One region of the Rhizobium sp. AN73 genome, then DNA from elsewhere that is predicted to be linked to it. Evidence: predicted binding sites of a transcription regulator. Region 1 holds the regulator's gene; the other holds the start of a gene.
What was found. The regulator PhoB, encoded in region 1, activates phosphate uptake and scavenging genes when phosphate is short. The targets are predictions, from matches to a motif close to TGTCATNNANCTGTCAT.
Positions count from the first base shown of each region.

Region 2: a site for PhoB is predicted at 6,273-6,289, ahead of RBH10_RS16880 (bifunctional 2',3'-cyclic-nucleotide 2'-phosphodiesterase/3'-nucleotidase). Genes of this name have one in related genera too.

Region 1 covers NZ_JARWME010000002.1:2,159,440-2,167,413, forward strand. The annotation lists gene RBH10_RS20575 (GcrA family cell cycle regulator) at 94-627, shown strand; gene phoB (phosphate regulon transcriptional regulator PhoB) at 945-1,628, opposite strand; gene phoU (phosphate signaling complex protein PhoU) at 1,660-2,385, opposite strand; gene pstB (phosphate ABC transporter ATP-binding protein PstB) at 2,483-3,298, opposite strand; gene pstA (phosphate ABC transporter permease PstA) at 3,313-4,632, opposite strand; gene pstC (phosphate ABC transporter permease subunit PstC) at 4,629-6,113, opposite strand; gene RBH10_RS20605 (substrate-binding domain-containing protein) at 6,387-7,421, opposite strand; gene phoR (phosphate regulon sensor histidine kinase PhoR) at 7,618-7,974, opposite strand, start outside.
Region 2 covers NZ_JARWME010000002.1:1,394,999-1,402,972, forward strand. The annotation lists partial or broken gene RBH10_RS16845 (cysteine synthase A) at 121-1,157, shown strand; gene RBH10_RS16850 (alanyl-tRNA editing protein) at 1,170-1,907, shown strand; gene sseA (3-mercaptopyruvate sulfurtransferase) at 1,924-3,345, shown strand; gene RBH10_RS16860 (dihydrofolate reductase family protein) at 3,504-4,148, opposite strand; gene RBH10_RS16865 (DUF4344 domain-containing metallopeptidase) at 4,203-5,087, opposite strand; gene RBH10_RS16870 (DUF1203 domain-containing protein) at 5,251-5,718, shown strand; partial or broken gene RBH10_RS16875 (PilZ domain-containing protein) at 5,817-6,153, shown strand; gene RBH10_RS16880 (bifunctional 2',3'-cyclic-nucleotide 2'-phosphodiesterase/3'-nucleotidase) at 6,369-7,974, shown strand, end outside.

The sequences.
Region 1 (7,974 bases):
TCACCGAAAATCTGGCGGAAACCACGCTTGCGGCACGCCCGCGAGACGGAGAGGGATTCTGCCGAAAATACACGCGACGAGCGGAGAAGCGGCATGAACTGGACAGACGAACGAGTCGAAAAACTCAAGAAATTATGGTCCGAGGGCCTTAGCGCCAGCCAGATTGCAGCGCAGCTGGGCGGCGTCAGCCGTAATGCCGTGATCGGCAAGGTCCATCGTCTTAACCTGCCGGGACGCGTCAAGGCTGGCGGTCCGGTCACTTCGGCGCGCACCGCGCCAAAGCGCACCGCTGCACCGGCCCCACGCGCAACGACTTTCGCAGGCCGCGTCAACGCAGCACCTGCGCGGATTCTCACCCGCTCGAACACGGCAACGGCGCTGCACGAGGAGATCGATATCGAGACCGCACAGGTTCTCGATTACGTTCCTTCCAAAAACGTGGTCTCGCCGATTTCCCGTCGCCTGACGCTGACGGAACTGACGGAGCGCACCTGCAAGTGGCCGGTTGGCGATCCGCTGAAGGATGACTTCCATTTCTGCGGTTGTGAAGCGCTGGAATCTTCGCCCTATTGTAAGTTCCATGCGAAACTCGCCTACCAGCCGGTGAGCGAGCGCCGCAAGGCTTGAGTGTTGCGGCACGCATTCAGCACTCAAAAACTACGGGCCTTCGGGCCCGTTTTTTTATGACTTAAAAACCCCGACGCCGTTTCCGGTTTCGGGATTAGTCTGCGGACAGATGTGCCGAAACCACCCTCCGTCACGGGCAGGCCTGAGCCGACAATCCGGATTTCAACGCACCGCCGATCCTCCGGGCAAACTGGAGGATGATGTCGAGTTATGGAAAAGGTCATAATTAAAAAAGCCCGACACCGTTTCCGGTCTCGGGCTTTTCGATTTATTGGGTGTGATGTTGGCCTTAGCGAAACCGTCGAGTTCGGCTTGGCTCAGGCTTCCATCGAATATCCGGCGCCGCGCACGGTGCGGATGACATCCTGCATATGCGAGAAATTCAAAGCCTTGCGCAGACGTCCGACATGAACGTCGACAGTACGCTCATCGACGTAAATATCGTGACCCCAGACGCCATCCAGCAATTGCGACCGGGAGAACACCCGGCCCGGCGACGTCATCAGGAATTCCAGCAAGCGGAATTCCGTCGGGCCGAGGCGCACTTCGCGGCTTTTGCGATGGACGCGATGGGTCTCGCGATCCAATTCGATATCGCCGCATTTCAGCACCGAAGAGAGAACCTCGGGACGGGCCCGGCGCAACATGGCCTTGACCCGGGCCATGAGTTCCGGCGTGGAAAACGGCTTGACGACATAATCGTCAGCCCCGGTGGCGAGACCGCGAACACGCTCGCTCTCTTCGCCACGCGCCGTCAGCATGATGATGGGCAGGCGTTCTGTTTCCGGCCGCATTCTCAGGCGCCGGCACAGTTCGATACCGGAAACGCCCGGCAACATCCAATCCAGGATGAGAAGGTCCGGAATACGCTCCTGCAGCCTGATTTCCGCCTCGTCGCCACGGGGTATCGTGTCGACGTCGTATCCCTCAGCCTCGAGATTGTAACGAAGCAGGACGCTCAACGCTTCCTCGTCTTCCACAACTGCAATCTTGGGCACCATATGCTGAACTCCGCAAGCTTCTGCTTGTCTGTTACTCGGTCACCGAACCGAGTGTGTTGGAACTGTCGTCCTTCGGACGCTCGCCCTCCGGCTGGCTGCCGGTGGTCATGTAATAAATCGTTTCAGCGATGTTCGTGGCATGATCGCCGATACGCTCGATGTTCTTGGCGCAGAACAGAAGATGCGTGCAGGTGGTGATGTTGCGCGGATCTTCCATCATGTAGGTCAGAAGCTCACGGAAGAGCGACGTGTACATGGCGTCGATTTCCTCGTCGCGCTCGCGGATGGCATTGGCCTTCTCGGCGGAACGTGTGGAATAGACGTCAAGCACTTCCTTCAACTGCACCAGCGCCAGTTCGGACAGATGTTCGATGCCGCGGGCGAGCTTGCGCGGCACGCCGGTTCCGGCAACCGCGATAACGCGCTTGGCCGTGTTCTTGCCGAGATCGCCGACGCGCTCGAGATCGGCGGCGATACGCAGGGTACCGATGATCTCGCGAAGATCGGCCGCCACCGGCTGACGTCTGGCGATGGTGACGATGGCCTTGTCGCCGATTTCGCGCTCGGAATAGTCGAGGATCGCGTCGTCGGAAATGACCTTCTGCGCAAGTGCTGCATCGGAATTGACGAGTGCCCGCACGGCTTCACCGCACATCTGCTCGGCAAGACCGCCCATTTCGGCGATGCGGCGCGTCAGAAACTTCAACTCGTCGTCGTAGGCGGACAGGATATGCGAATGGGTCGTTGTCTGTGTCATGGTCTAGTCCTCCGGCTTGGCCTGCATGCGCGTGCCCGAAAGCGGGCACGGCAGAGGCACCAGTCTTGTTCGGTTTCGATAAAACGCCGGCCGGGGATCAGCCGAAGCGGCCCATGATGTAGTCCTGCGTGCGCTGGTCGTCCGGATTGGTAAACATCTTGTCGGTTTCGTTTTCTTCGACAAGATGACCAAGGTGGAACATGGCCGTGCGCTGGGAAACACGCGCCGCCTGCTGCATGGAGTGGGTGACGATGACGATGGTGTAGTTGGTGCGCAGTTCGTGGATCAGTTCCTCGACCTTCGCAGTCGCGATCGGATCAAGCGCCGAGCACGGCTCGTCCATCAGGATCACTTCCGGGCTGACGGCAATCGCGCGTGCAATGCACAGACGCTGCTGCTGACCGCCGGAGAGGCCCGTACCGGATTCCAGCAAACGGTCCTTCGCCTCATTCCAGAGACCAGCTTTCTGCAGGCTCTGCTCGACGATCTGGTCCATATCCGCCTTGTTGCGGGCGAGACCGTGGATACGCGGACCGTAGGCGATGTTCTCGTAAATCGTCTTCGGAAACGGGTTCGGCTTCTGGAACACCATACCGACACGGGCACGCAGTTCCACGACGTCGATCTGCTGATCGTAGATATCGTCGGTGTCGAGTGTGATCTTGCCCGTGACCCGGCAACCGTCGATCGTGTCGTTCATGCGGTTCAAGGTGCGCAGGAAAGTGGATTTACCGCAACCGGACGGGCCGATAAGCGCAGTCACCGTGTTTTCGCGGACATTGAGGTTCACGTCGTAAAGCGCGCGCTTTTCGCCGTAATAAACCGAAACGTCCTTGCCGATCATCTTGTATGAGACTTCATTCATTTTCTTGTCCAGCGCCTTTTCAACTGCTGCTTCCGACAACATGTTCATTGCTCTAGCTCCCTCTACCAGCGCCGTTCAAAGCGGCGACGCAACAGGATTGCGCCAACATTCATGAGAATGAGGAACAGAAGCAGAATGATGATAGCGCCAGATGTCCGTTCGACAAAGGCACGCTCAGCTTCGTTCGCCCACATGTAAATCTGCACCGGCAGGGCCGTGGACGGATCCATCGGCGTTGTCGGATAGTTCGCGACGAATGCCACCATGCCGATCAAAAGCAGCGGCGCCGTTTCGCCCAATGCGTGGGCGAGACCGATGATGGTGCCGGTCAGAATACCAGGCATCGCGAGCGGCAGGACGTGGTGGAAAATCGTCTGCATCTTGGAAGCGCCAAGACCGAGCGCTGCGGCGCGGATCGACGGTGGTACAGCCTTCAATGCGGCGCGGGTCGCGATGATGATGGTCGGCAAGGTCATCAGCGTCAGGACCAGGCCGCCGACCAGAGAGGCGGAGCGTGGAAAGCCCATGAAGTTGATGAAAACCGAAAGGCCGAGCAGACCGTAGACGATGGAGGGAACAGCCGCGAGATTGTTGATGTTCACCTCGATAAGGTCCGTCAACCGGTTCTTCGGGGCAAATTCCTCAAGATAGATCGAGGCCGCGACACCGATCGGCAGCGACAGCACCAGCACGATCAGCATCATGTAGAACGAGCCGATCAAGGCAACGCCGACACCTGCCGCTTCCGGACGGCTCGAAGCGCCGTTGACGAAGATACCGGTGTTGAAATGCTTGCCGAGCTGTCCGCTTTCGGCGAGCTGGTTCATCCAGCCAAGCTGCTGGTTGGAGATACGGCGGTTCGCTTCATCCACCGACAGATCGACCTGGCCCTTGAAGGCGCTGTCGACATCGCCCGACGCCAGAAGCGTAACGCTGCGCGTGGTGCCGATGACGGCAGGATCGGCGACGACGATATCACGCAGCTGGGTACGCACGCTGTCGGAGATCATGACGTTAACGGCGCGAAGACCGGCCTTGTCCGTCGGCGCGACACCGAGAACCTTCGCGACCGCATCACGGGCGAGGACGGGGTAATTGGCCGTCATCAGCTTTGCGGGATTTGTGGCCCGCTCGTTCTTCGGGTCGATGATCAACTCGGAAAACTCGACCGGAACCGTGATCATCGTCTGCTGGAAGGCGGTGTGGCCCTTGGAGACGACCGACCAAAGCAGCAGAAAGAGGAAGATGAGACCGAACGAGATCGCGGCCAATCCATAAGCGCGGAAGCGGCGTTCGGCGGCATAGCGGCGCTTAATGCCGATATCACGGCGCGTGGCCTTGTTCACGGCGGCACCTGCCGCGGGAGAAACGATGTCGGTCATTCATATTGCTCCCGGTATTTGCGCACAATGTAAAGCGCGTAGATATTCAGGCAAAGCGTGATCGCGAAAAGCGTGATGCCCAGCGCGAAGGCCACCAGCGTTTGCGGCGAGGTGAATTCAAGGTCGCCGGTCAGCTGGCTGACGATCTTGACCGTCACGGTGGTCATGGGTTCGAACGGGTTGAGCTGCAGGCGGGCAGCAACGCCGGCCGCGAGAACCACGATCATGGTTTCGCCGATCGCACGCGATGCCGTCATCAGCACGGCGCCGACGATGCCGGGAAGAGCGGCGGGAACGATGACCTTCTTGATGGTTTCAGAGCGCGTGGCACCGAGACCGAGAGAACCATCGCGCAGCGAACGCGGCACGGCGGTGATGATGTCGTCCGACAGCGACGAGACGTAGGGGATCAGCATGATGCCCATGACGAAGCCGGCGGTGATGACGCTCTGCGCCTGGATGAAGTTGGCGTAGTTGCCCGTCGCCAGACCGCTGATCTGCGTGGAAATGTCTCGCAGGAACGGACCAACCGTTGTCAGGGCGAAGAAGCCGTAGACGATTGTGGGGATACCCGCGAGAACCTCGAGCAGCGGCTTTACAACCGAGCGAAGGCGCGGCGTCGCATATTCCGACATGTAGATCGCCGAGAACAACCCGACCGGCACGGCGACCAGCATGGCGACGAAACCGATATAGAGCGTGCCGGCGAGCAGCGGGATCAGGCCGAACTGGCCGGAGGAGTCAGTCGTACCGGCGGCCGCAAAACGCGGATCCCACACGGTTCCGAAGAAGAACTGGTGCGCCGGAACCATGGTGAAGAACTGGATCGCTTCCGAGAGCATCGACAATACGATGCCGATGGTCGTCAGGATGGCGATGGAGGACGCGACGAGCAGAGCCGCGAGAATGACCCTTTCGACCCTGTTGCGCGCCCGAAAGCGCGGCGCGATCGAACGCAGCGCATAGGCGGCGCCGGCGAATGCGGCCAGCAACACGGTGGCGACCATTCCCAGGCGGCTGGTCGAGGTCATCGCGTTCAGCGTCTGGGCAGCATCGACCATGAAACGCTCAGGGTCACCGGCGATTGCCACGCCCTTTGATGCCAGAAGCGATCTTACGGCGGCCGTATCCGCATCAACCTTTGCGGTTTCTTCCGGCGTCAGCCGCTGAAGACCGCGGGCGATGGACGTCACCATACCGTAGGTCAGGCTCTGCTGCGCTTCGGATTGGGCGCGCACATCCTCAGGAAATTCGCCGCGCACCGCCGAGGTGACGACCAGCGGGCTGATAACAAGCCAGATACAGAGAATGAGCGCCGCGGGCAGCACGGCCCAGACGACGGCGTAGGAACCGTGATAACCAGCACGGGAATGCATGCTGGAGGGACGCCCGCCAGACAGAGCAACGGCGCGGCGGCTGCCGAGCAGATAACTGCCGATGCCGATCAGCGCCAGTATCAGCAAAAGGATCGATGTGTTCATTAGAGTTCCCTCGGCGTGCCTCAAGAGCACGGTGCGATATCGGGCAAATCAAAAAGTCATCAAAACGAGACCGCTGGACCATCCGAAGATGCTTGCCGCCTGACTGTAACAAAGTCTGGCAAGCGTCAAGGTTGATACATCCTATCCATCTGTAATCCATAAACAATTATGTGGACGACGATGGATGGGAACTGTCAACCGGAGACAATCGCCAAGGCGGAATGGCACCGGAGCGGAATGAGGGGCGCGGCAGGCCGCACCCCTCTTTCTTTATTACATCGAAGCGCCGGCAGCGAACTTGGCGCGAATTTCTTCGCGTTCTTTTTCCGGAGCGGCAACGAGGCCGTAGTTTGCGAGCGGGGAATCAGGGCCGATCATCTCGTCAGAAACGAAGAACTCGACATATTCCTTGAGGCCCGGGATAACGCCCAGGTGAGCCTTCTTCACGTAGAAGAACAGCGGACGCGAAACCGGGTACTTGCCGCTGGCAACGGTTTCCGTGGAAGGAACAACGCCCGAAACAGTCGCAACCTTCAGACGGTCAGCGTTGTTTTCGTAGAATGCCAGGCCGAAAACGCCGAGGCCGGTCTTGTTGGCGTCGATACGGGCAAGCGTTTCAGTGTAGTCGCCGTCGATGTCGACTGCAGCGCCGTCCTTACGGACTGCAACGCACTTGGCGGCAGCCTGCTTGGCATCGGGAACCAGCTTCTTGATGGCGTCGGTAGCGCCGGCTTCCTTACAGCCGTCAGCCATGATCTTCTCTTCGAAGACTTCGCGCGTGCCGTGCTTGGAACCCGGGATGTAAGCGGCGATCGCTACATCAGGCAGTTCCTTGTTGATTTCCGACCACTTCTTGTAAGGGTTGGCAACGAGCTTGCCGTCCTTGACGATTTCAGCGGCGAGACCGAGGTACAGATCCTTCGGCTCGAGCTTGAGGTCCTTGTTGGAAGAGTCCATCGCGAAGACGATGCCGTCGTAACCGATCTTCACTTCCTGAACGTCGGCAACGCCAGCAGCCTTACAGGCAGCAAGTTCGTCGCTCTTGATCGGGCGCGAAGCGTTGGCAATGTCGATGGTGCCTTCGCCAACGCCGGAGCAGAACGCCTTCAGACCGCCGCCCGTGCCGCCAGACTCAACAACCGGAGCCTTGAAGTTCGGGAAAGTCTCAGCAAAAGTTTCGGCAACGATCTTGGCATAGGGCAGAACCGTGGAGGAACCGGCAACCTGGATCTGGTCGCGAGCAGCGGCGGCGCCAGCGAAGGCGACAGAAGCCACCAGAGCTGCTGCGGAAAATTTAACGAAGTTCATTTGTCTCTCCCGTCGTGGGCTTGTTTGTGGACGCAGCCGATAGCGGCATTCGCTCTTAGCATGCGCTCGGCGGTCTCTTCTTAACCACCGTAACCACCTCCTTTTATGTCACTTCGATGAAAGATTTGTGACAATCTAAATTATTGATTTAATTTAAAAAAATTTTCCGATATTAAAGGCCGCAATGCCCTCTATGTCAAAATCTGACGGTAAAGTCGGTGCCGTTGCCCAGTTCCGATTTAATGATGAGGCGAGCGCGGTGGCGGGTGAGGATGTGCTTGACGATGGCAAGCCCCAGGCCCGTCCCCTTCTTCGAGCGGCTGTCGGCGACGCTGACGCGGTAAAACCGCTCCGTCAGACGCGGCACATGTTCGGCGGGAATGCCCGGCCCCTTGTCGATGACGCTCACCTCCACCGGTTTACCGGGTTCGGCACGCAGCCAGACATCCACGACCTTGCCTTCCTGGCCGTATTTGCAAGCATTTTCAACGAGGTTCTGGAACACCTGCACCAGTTCGTCGCGGTCGCCCTGCACTTCTGCCGGCCGGTCGGG
Region 2 (7,974 bases), 760 kb from region 1:
TTGGGTATCGGCAAAATTTTGCGTGGCTAAGCCAAAGGCGGGAAGATAATTTCTTGCCTTGAGGCGGTTGTAACGGGACATAACGGCACCTAATTTCCGCTCAGACAAGAAGGCTCAATCATGACCATTCACTCCTCTGCGCTCAGTGCTATCGGCAACACGCCGCTCATCCGTCTGAAAGCCGCCTCTGAAGCGACGGGGTGTGAAATCCTCGGCAAGGCGGAGTTCCTCAACCCCGGCCAGTCGGTGAAGGATCGCGCCGCGCTCTACATCATCCGCGACGCAGAACGGCGCGGGCAGCTGCGGCCGGGTGGTACCATTGTGGAAGGTACGGCGGGCAACACCGGCATCGGCCTGTCGCTGGTCGCCAATGCGCTCGGCTACAAGACTGTCATCGTCATTCCCGAGACGCAGAGCCAGGAAAAAAGGATGCGCTGAAGCTTCTCGGCGCCAAGCTGGTCGAAGTTCCGGCCGCACCTTATTCCAACCCGAACAATTACGTGAAGGTCTCCGGCCGGCTGGCAAAACAGCTTGCCGCGACGGATGAAAACGGCGCCGTCTGGGCCAACCAGTTCGACAATATCGCCAACCGTCAGGCCCATATCGAAACGACGGCACCGGAAATCTGGGATCAGACGGACGGCAAGGTCGATGGTTTCATTTGCTCGGTCGGCTCCGGCGGAACGCTTGCGGGCGTGGCAGACGGCCTGCGCGATTTCAACCCCGACATCAAGATCGGCCTTGCCGACCCCGAAGGCGCCGCCCTTTACGAATTTTACAAACACGGCGTGCTGAAATCCGAAGGCTCCTCCATCACCGAGGGCATCGGACAGGGACGCATCACCGCCAATCTGGAAGGTTTCACGCCGGATTTCTCCTATCGCATTTCGGATGCGGAAGCCCTGCCGGTGCTGTTCGATCTGGTCACGAAAGAGGGTCTGTGCCTCGGCGGTTCCTCCGGCATCAACATTGCCGGTGCAATCCGCCTTGCCCGCGAGCTTGGTCCGGGGCATACCATCGTGACGATACTTTGCGACTACGGTAATCGTTATCAGTCTAAGCTCTTCAATCCGGATTTCCTGCGTTCCAAGGGACTTCCGGTTCCACAGTGGCTGGCGACGAAAAGCGAGATTGCGGTTCCGTACGAAACCGTTTGAGGACATGCCGAAATGCCTGTGAATGCCCTGTTCCGTGACGATTTTTATCTTTCCACCGCAGAAGCAATCGTCACGGCGGTGCATGAGGATGGCGGCATCGAGCTGGACCAGACCTGCTTTTACGCCACCTCCGGCGGCCAGCCGGGAGATAGCGGCTTTCTCGAGCGGGCAGACGGTTCGCGTATCGAACTCGGCATTACCAAAAACGGTGCCGACAAGAGCGTGATCGTCCATGTGCCGCTAGAAGGTCAGCCTTCCCCCGAGATCGGCGAGAAGCTGACCTTGCATGTGGACTGGCCGCGCCGCTACAAGCTGATGCGCATGCACACCGCCTGCCACCTGCTCTCCGTCGTCTGCCAGTGGCCGATCACCGGAGCCGCCGTCGGCGAGGACGGATCGCGCGTCGATTTCGATATGTCTGAGACCATCGACAAGGACGAAGTGACGGCAAAGCTGATGGAACTGGTGAAAGCCAACCATCCCGTCTTCCTGCAATGGATTACCGACGAAGAGCTGGCTGCCAATCCGGGCATTGTCAAATCCAAGAATGTTCGCCCGCCAATGGGCCTCGGCCGGGTCAGCCTCGTCTGCATCGGCGAAAATTCTGCCATCGACAGCCAGCCCTGCGGCGGCACCCATGTTTCCGAAACGCAGGAAGTGGGTGATATTCACATTGCCAAGATAGAAAAGAAGGGCAAGGAGAACAGGCGGTTCCGCATTCGTTTCGGCGCGCCTGAAGCTGTTGCCTGAAATCGGGAGAAACATCGTGAGCACGGATAAGAGCCGTTTCGTCGTTTCGGCGGACTGGGTAGAAGCACAGCTCGGCACGGCCGGGTTTCGTGTCGTTGACGCCTCCTGGTATCTGCCCACACACAAGCGCAATGGCGCGGAAGAATTTGCGGCGGGTCACCTGCCCGGCGCCGTGTTCTTCGATCAGGACAAGATCGCCGATCATACGACCGGCCTGCCGCATTCCCTGCCCTCGCCGGAGTTCTTTGCGGAACAGGCGGGCGAGCTTGGCCTCAGCGATACCGATACGATCGTGGTCTATGACGGCCCCGGTTTCTTTTCCGCACCGCGCGTCTGGTGGATGCTGCGGGTGATGGGCGTGCGCAAGGCCTATGTGCTGGATGGCGGTCTGGACGGCTGGAAGCGCGAAGGCCGGCCGCTCGAAACCGGCACGCCGGAGATCGAACCCGCAACCTTCACACCCGATTTCAATGAGAAGCGCGTGACCTCGCTTTCGACCATGCGTGGCATCGTCGACGGCGGTGAAAAGCAGATCGCCGATGCGCGCGGCGCGGGACGTTTCACCGGCGATGAGGCCGAACCGCGCGCCGGCATGCGCTCCGGCCACATGCCCGGCGCACGCAGCCTGCCCGCCACCGCCTTCTCCGAGAACGGTCATTTCAAGGACCTCACCGCCATCCGCAAGATGGTGACTGACGCCGGTATCGATCTCGGCAAGCCCGTCGTCACAAGCTGCGGCTCGGGCGTCACCGCCGCCGTCATCACCCTTGCGCTGGAGTCACTCGGCCATCAGGACAATTCGCTCTATGACGGTTCCTGGTCTGAATGGGGCGGGCTGGAAGATACGCCTATTGTTACCGGCCCCGCCGAGCCTGTTCCCGTGGTGTCGCATGGGCCTTTGAAGGCGCATGTCACACAGCTGGAAATGACGGCGCCGCCGAAGGTGAGCCTCGCGATCCCCGTCAACATCCAGACGGCGCTGATGCGGGTCAACGATATTCCCCTGCACTTCTATCGTTACATGTACTGGCGGGTGGGAAAACGCTGGCACTGGCAAAAACGCATGCGCATGAGCGACGCGGAACTGTCCGCCACCCTCAAGAACCCGAACAACAGCGTCACGGTTCTTTACATGAACGGTGCGCCCGCCGGTTTCTTCGAGTTGAACAAGGCGAGCGACGAGGTCACCGAGCTTTCCTATTTCGGGCTGCTCGAAGAGGCGATTGGTGCTGGCGTCGGCAAGTGGTTCCTGTTGCAGGCTCTTTACGCCGCCTGGCAGGACAATCCCAAACGCGTGACGGTGACCACCAACACGCTCGACCATCCGCGCGCGCTGCAGCTTTACCAGATGATGGGCTTTTCGCCTGTTGGCACCTATGAGGCCTGGGTGGAGCCGCTGTCCGATACCGAGCTTCTGGAAATCTCGCTGCGCAACTGAGTTGTGGGCGATTGAGAGCGACGCGCGCCATTCTTCGGTCGCGTGTGATCCCCACTCCCTCATTCCTGTGCTCGTCACAGGAATGAGGGAGTGGGGGAAATGTCAGCGCAGAAAACCGCTGCGCAATGTTGGTGGGGATACCCTGAACGGCGCGGCATTCAGCCCTTGTCGATAACCAGATGGGTAGCGCCCTCGCCCGCCACCGTTCCGGTGCAGCGATAACCAAGCGCAGGCATATCCAGCCCTTCGAAGAGATTCTCACCCCTGCCGAGAAACACCGGCGCAAGCGCCAGATGCAATTCGTCGATCATTCCTTCGGCCATATACTGCCGGATGGTGGAAACACCACCGCCGATCCTGACATCCTTGCCGTTTGCCGCCTCCAGCGCCATGTCGAGAGCGGCCTTGATACCTGTCGTGACGAAATGGAAGACGGTGCCACCCTTCATCGTGAAAGAGGCGCGCGCATGGTGCGTCAACACAAAAACGGGGACGTGATAGGGTGGCTCATCGCCCCACCAGCCCTTCCAGTTTTCATCCGGCCATGCGCCGCGGATAGGCCCGAACATGTTGCGTCCCAAAATCCATGCGCCGATATTTGCGAAGCTCTTTTCGGTAAAATCCTCATCCGTACTGGTCGAGCCGCCCTCCTTTCCAAACATGCGGTGGAAGGTGCGGGTCTTGAACGCCCATTGATGCAGCGTTTCGCCGTTCACGCCCAGCGGGTTCTGAAGAGACTGGTCCGGCCCGGCGCCATATCCGTCAATCGAAATGGAAAAATTGCGAACGACAACCTTCGGCATGGCAATATCCTCCCGTTTCAAGAGGACAGGTTGCCGTGCATCCGGTGCCTGGCCTCAGATTTCTCTTTCCAGAGTGACCGCCGTCGGGGTCTGCCCACCGGCGGAACCCTTGTCTTCCGTGACATTGTTCAGGAGATGGTCGGCAATCAGCTCCGCCTGGAATTTACCCAGCTCGTAGCAATAGGTGATCTCGCGCTTTTCCGACGACCAGTAGACATCGGGACGCCCACAGGACCGCGCCGTCAACTTGACATCGCCCTTCAGGCCATAAGCGCCGAAACTACGGCTGATGAGATCGAGAACTTTCGATTCCTTGACCATGATGGCGTAGGGTTCAAGCTCCGGATCGCGCGGCGGCATGTAACTCACGGTAAATCTGGACGGCGTCTGCGTGCGATGAGGTGTCAGGAAATCTTCCCACGCCGAGGCGACATGCGGATAGGCGGCACCGCATTTGGCGAATTCGTTATTGGGCAGTCCCATCATGGTGGCAAGATCGCCGTAACCGTCCTTGTCGCGGCCAACCATCAGGCAGGCCATGTTGCGGTCGCGGCTCTTGTCGGGAATGAGCGCCGAAAAGACCGGTGCTTCGTGCTCGGGCAAGGCCTCCGCCTCGCGGGCCAGATACCAGCTGTCGGTGGCGTTGACGAGCGCGGTATCGAGCCATTCCTCATTGGCCTGAAGGATGAGCGTGCCCGCCAGCTGGTCCGCCGGGGCCTGCGCGCTGCCGGTCTCCGGCGTTCCGAAATCCGAGATCAGCATGCGCGCGCCCTCGTGATAAAGCGAGAAGATCGCATTGCCGATGACGAAATTGACCGCCTGCTGCAGCTGATCGTCGGAGAGGCCATCGAGACCGGAGGCGACCTGCGCCTGCGTGTCAATCGGAACCGTCAACGAAACGAAAGCCAGCGGGACGGCGGCCAGAAAACGACGGAACATAAAATCAGACCTTCCGGGATCGAGGAGCGCCACTGATTCCCGATGCTAACGAGTCACGCAATGGGCTGGTTGCATCACCTGTCAAGAATCGGGTGGATAGAGGTCTGTTTCGGGGTCATAGCTGCAAAGAAGCAACGCCGATCCGAACCAAATGGAGCTTCACATGACCGATCTCGTTTTCACCGCAATGCCGGAGAGGCAAGCCGCAGCCTTCCGTGCAGGCGCTGCGGACGCCTATGGCAACCAGCCGGAAAAAGCCGTTTCTCCCGGCGGCATGCCCTGCCGCCATTGCCTTGGCAAGATTGATGCCGGCGAAGGCATGCTGATCCTTGCCTACCGGCCCTTCCCTTCGCTCCAGCCCTATGCCGAAACGGGCCCGATATTTCTTCATGCGGAGGACTGCGGGCGTTACCCGCAGACGGATGCCGTTCCACCGATGCTGGACAGCCCTGATTATATCGTGCGCGGATATGGCGCCGACGACCGCATTGTCTACGGCACCGGAGCGGTGACCGCGACGGGCGAGATTGTCGCGCGCGCGGGACATCTGCTGGAGCGTGGCGACGTTGCCTATGTGCATGTGCGCTCTGCCCGCAACAATTGCTACCAGTGCCGTATTGATACAGCATAATCGCAAAATTACTTACAATTTTAATAGAAGAACTAAACGGCTTTCAAACTTTCTGCGCCATGATGCAAGCATCGGAAACAATTGATTTGAGTAGCGAAATGACAAACAACCTGAATATGGCGACCCGCACCGCGACGCGCAGCAAGACTCGAGATCTACGCGACTGTGCACTATTTCAGCCAGTCGACCCGGGGCCGCGTGGTGGACCTTTCCGCCACGGGCATGGCGCTCGAACTGGACGGACCTTTCGCTGCCGCCAAGGGAAGCCGGGTGAAGGTGCAGAGCGAGGATCTGGGCTTCATCGAGGGCGAGGTGCAATGGCAGCACCAGAACCGCCTCGGCCTGCAGCTCAAGCTTTCCACCAACACGCTGGCGCAGCTTTCCTCCTATTTCCGCTTCTTCCACGAAGAAGTGAAACCGACACTCGCCCGCTAACCCGACGTTTTCGAAAGCTGGAATGCGCAACCCGGACATGGCGCATTCCCGATGCGCGCCATGGGCGCGCGGTAGCCTTGTGACAAAAAATTTATCAAACGGTTGAAAAAGGCCCACCCTGTCATGGGCTTGTCATTTTGTTGATGGACTCCTCGGCGATTGCTTCTACCTTGTCGTTTTTCATGACAGAGCAAGCTTCATACGAAGGAGTTCCCATGTCGTCGCTTCTCGCTCTCCACCCCATCACCCGCCGTTCGCTTCTCGGTGGCATCGCCGCCTCCTCGGCACTGGTGCTGTTGCACCCCTTTGCCGCCCGCGCCGCAGCCAATCAGGCGCATCTGCGCATCATGGAAACGACTGACATCCACGTTCACGTCTTTCCCTATGATTATTACGCCGACAAACCAAACGACACGATGGGTCTGGCGCGCACCGCCTCGATCATCGGCGCCATCCGCGCCGAGGCCGGAAACTCGATGCTGGTGGACAATGGCGACTTCCTGCAGGGCAACCCGCTCGGCGACTACATTGCCTATGAGCGCGGCATGAAGGCTGGCGACAAGCACCCCGTCGTCAACGCCATGAATGTACTGGGCTATGATTGCGGCACGCTCGGCAATCACGAGTTCAATTACGGACTCGACTACATGTTCAACACGCTGGCGGGCGCCGGTTTCCCTTACGTCTGCGCCAACCTCACAAAAGGTGAGCTGGCTTCCGATCCCAAGAAGGACGATCTGTTCTTCAAGCCCTACGTCATCCTCGAAAAGCAGATCCGTGACGGCGCGGGCGTAACCAGCCCGGTCAAGGTCGGCGTCATCGGCTTCGTGCCGCCGCAGATCATGATGTGGGATTCGAAGAACCTCGAGGGCAAGGCCCAGACGCGCGACATCGTCGAGGCGGCCAAAGCCTGGGTGCCAGCCATGAAGGAAGAAGGCGCCGATATCATCATCGCGCTTTCCCATTCCGGCATCGACGGCAAGGGCCAGAGCGATCGCATGGAAAATGCCTCGCTTTATCTGGCGGGCGTCGAGGGCATCGACGCCATCTTCACCGGTCACCAGCATCTGGTCTTCCCCGGTCCGAAGACCTGGGACGGCATTGAAGGTGCGGATGCGGTCAAGGGTACGCTGTTGGGCAAGCCCGCCGTGATGGCCGGTTTCTGGGGCTCGCATATGGGCCTCATCGACCTGCTGCTCGAAAAGGACGGCAAGAGCTGGAAGATCGTCGACTTCACCTCCGAGGCCCGGCCGATCTACCACCGTGACGAAAACCGCAAGGTCGTTGCCGATTTCACGGACAAACCGGAGGTCATCGCCGCCGCCAAGGCCGATCACGAAGCAGCACTTGCCTATGTGCGCCGCCCGGTCGGCAAGACGTCTGCCCCCCTCTATTCCTACTTCGCGCTGGTGGCTGACGATCCTTCCGTGCAGATCGTCTCCAACGCCCAGACCTGGTACATCAAGGACATGCTGAAGGAAGGGCAATATAAGGACCTGCCCGTGCTTTCGGCAGCGGCACCCTTCAAGTCGGGCGGTCGCGGCGGTGCTGACTATTATACCGATGTCCCCGCCGGTGACATTGCCATCAAGAACGTCGCCGACCTCTATCTCTACCCCAACACGGTGCAGGCGGTGCTGATCAACGGTGCGCAGGTAAAGAACTGGCTGGAAATGTCGGCCGGCATGTTCAACACGGTCGAGGCCGGTGCAAAGGACGCACCGCTGCTCAACGCGGATTTTCCGTCCTATAATTACGACGTCATCGATGGCGTGACCTACCAGATCGACATTTCCAAGCCGGCGAAATTCGACAAGGACG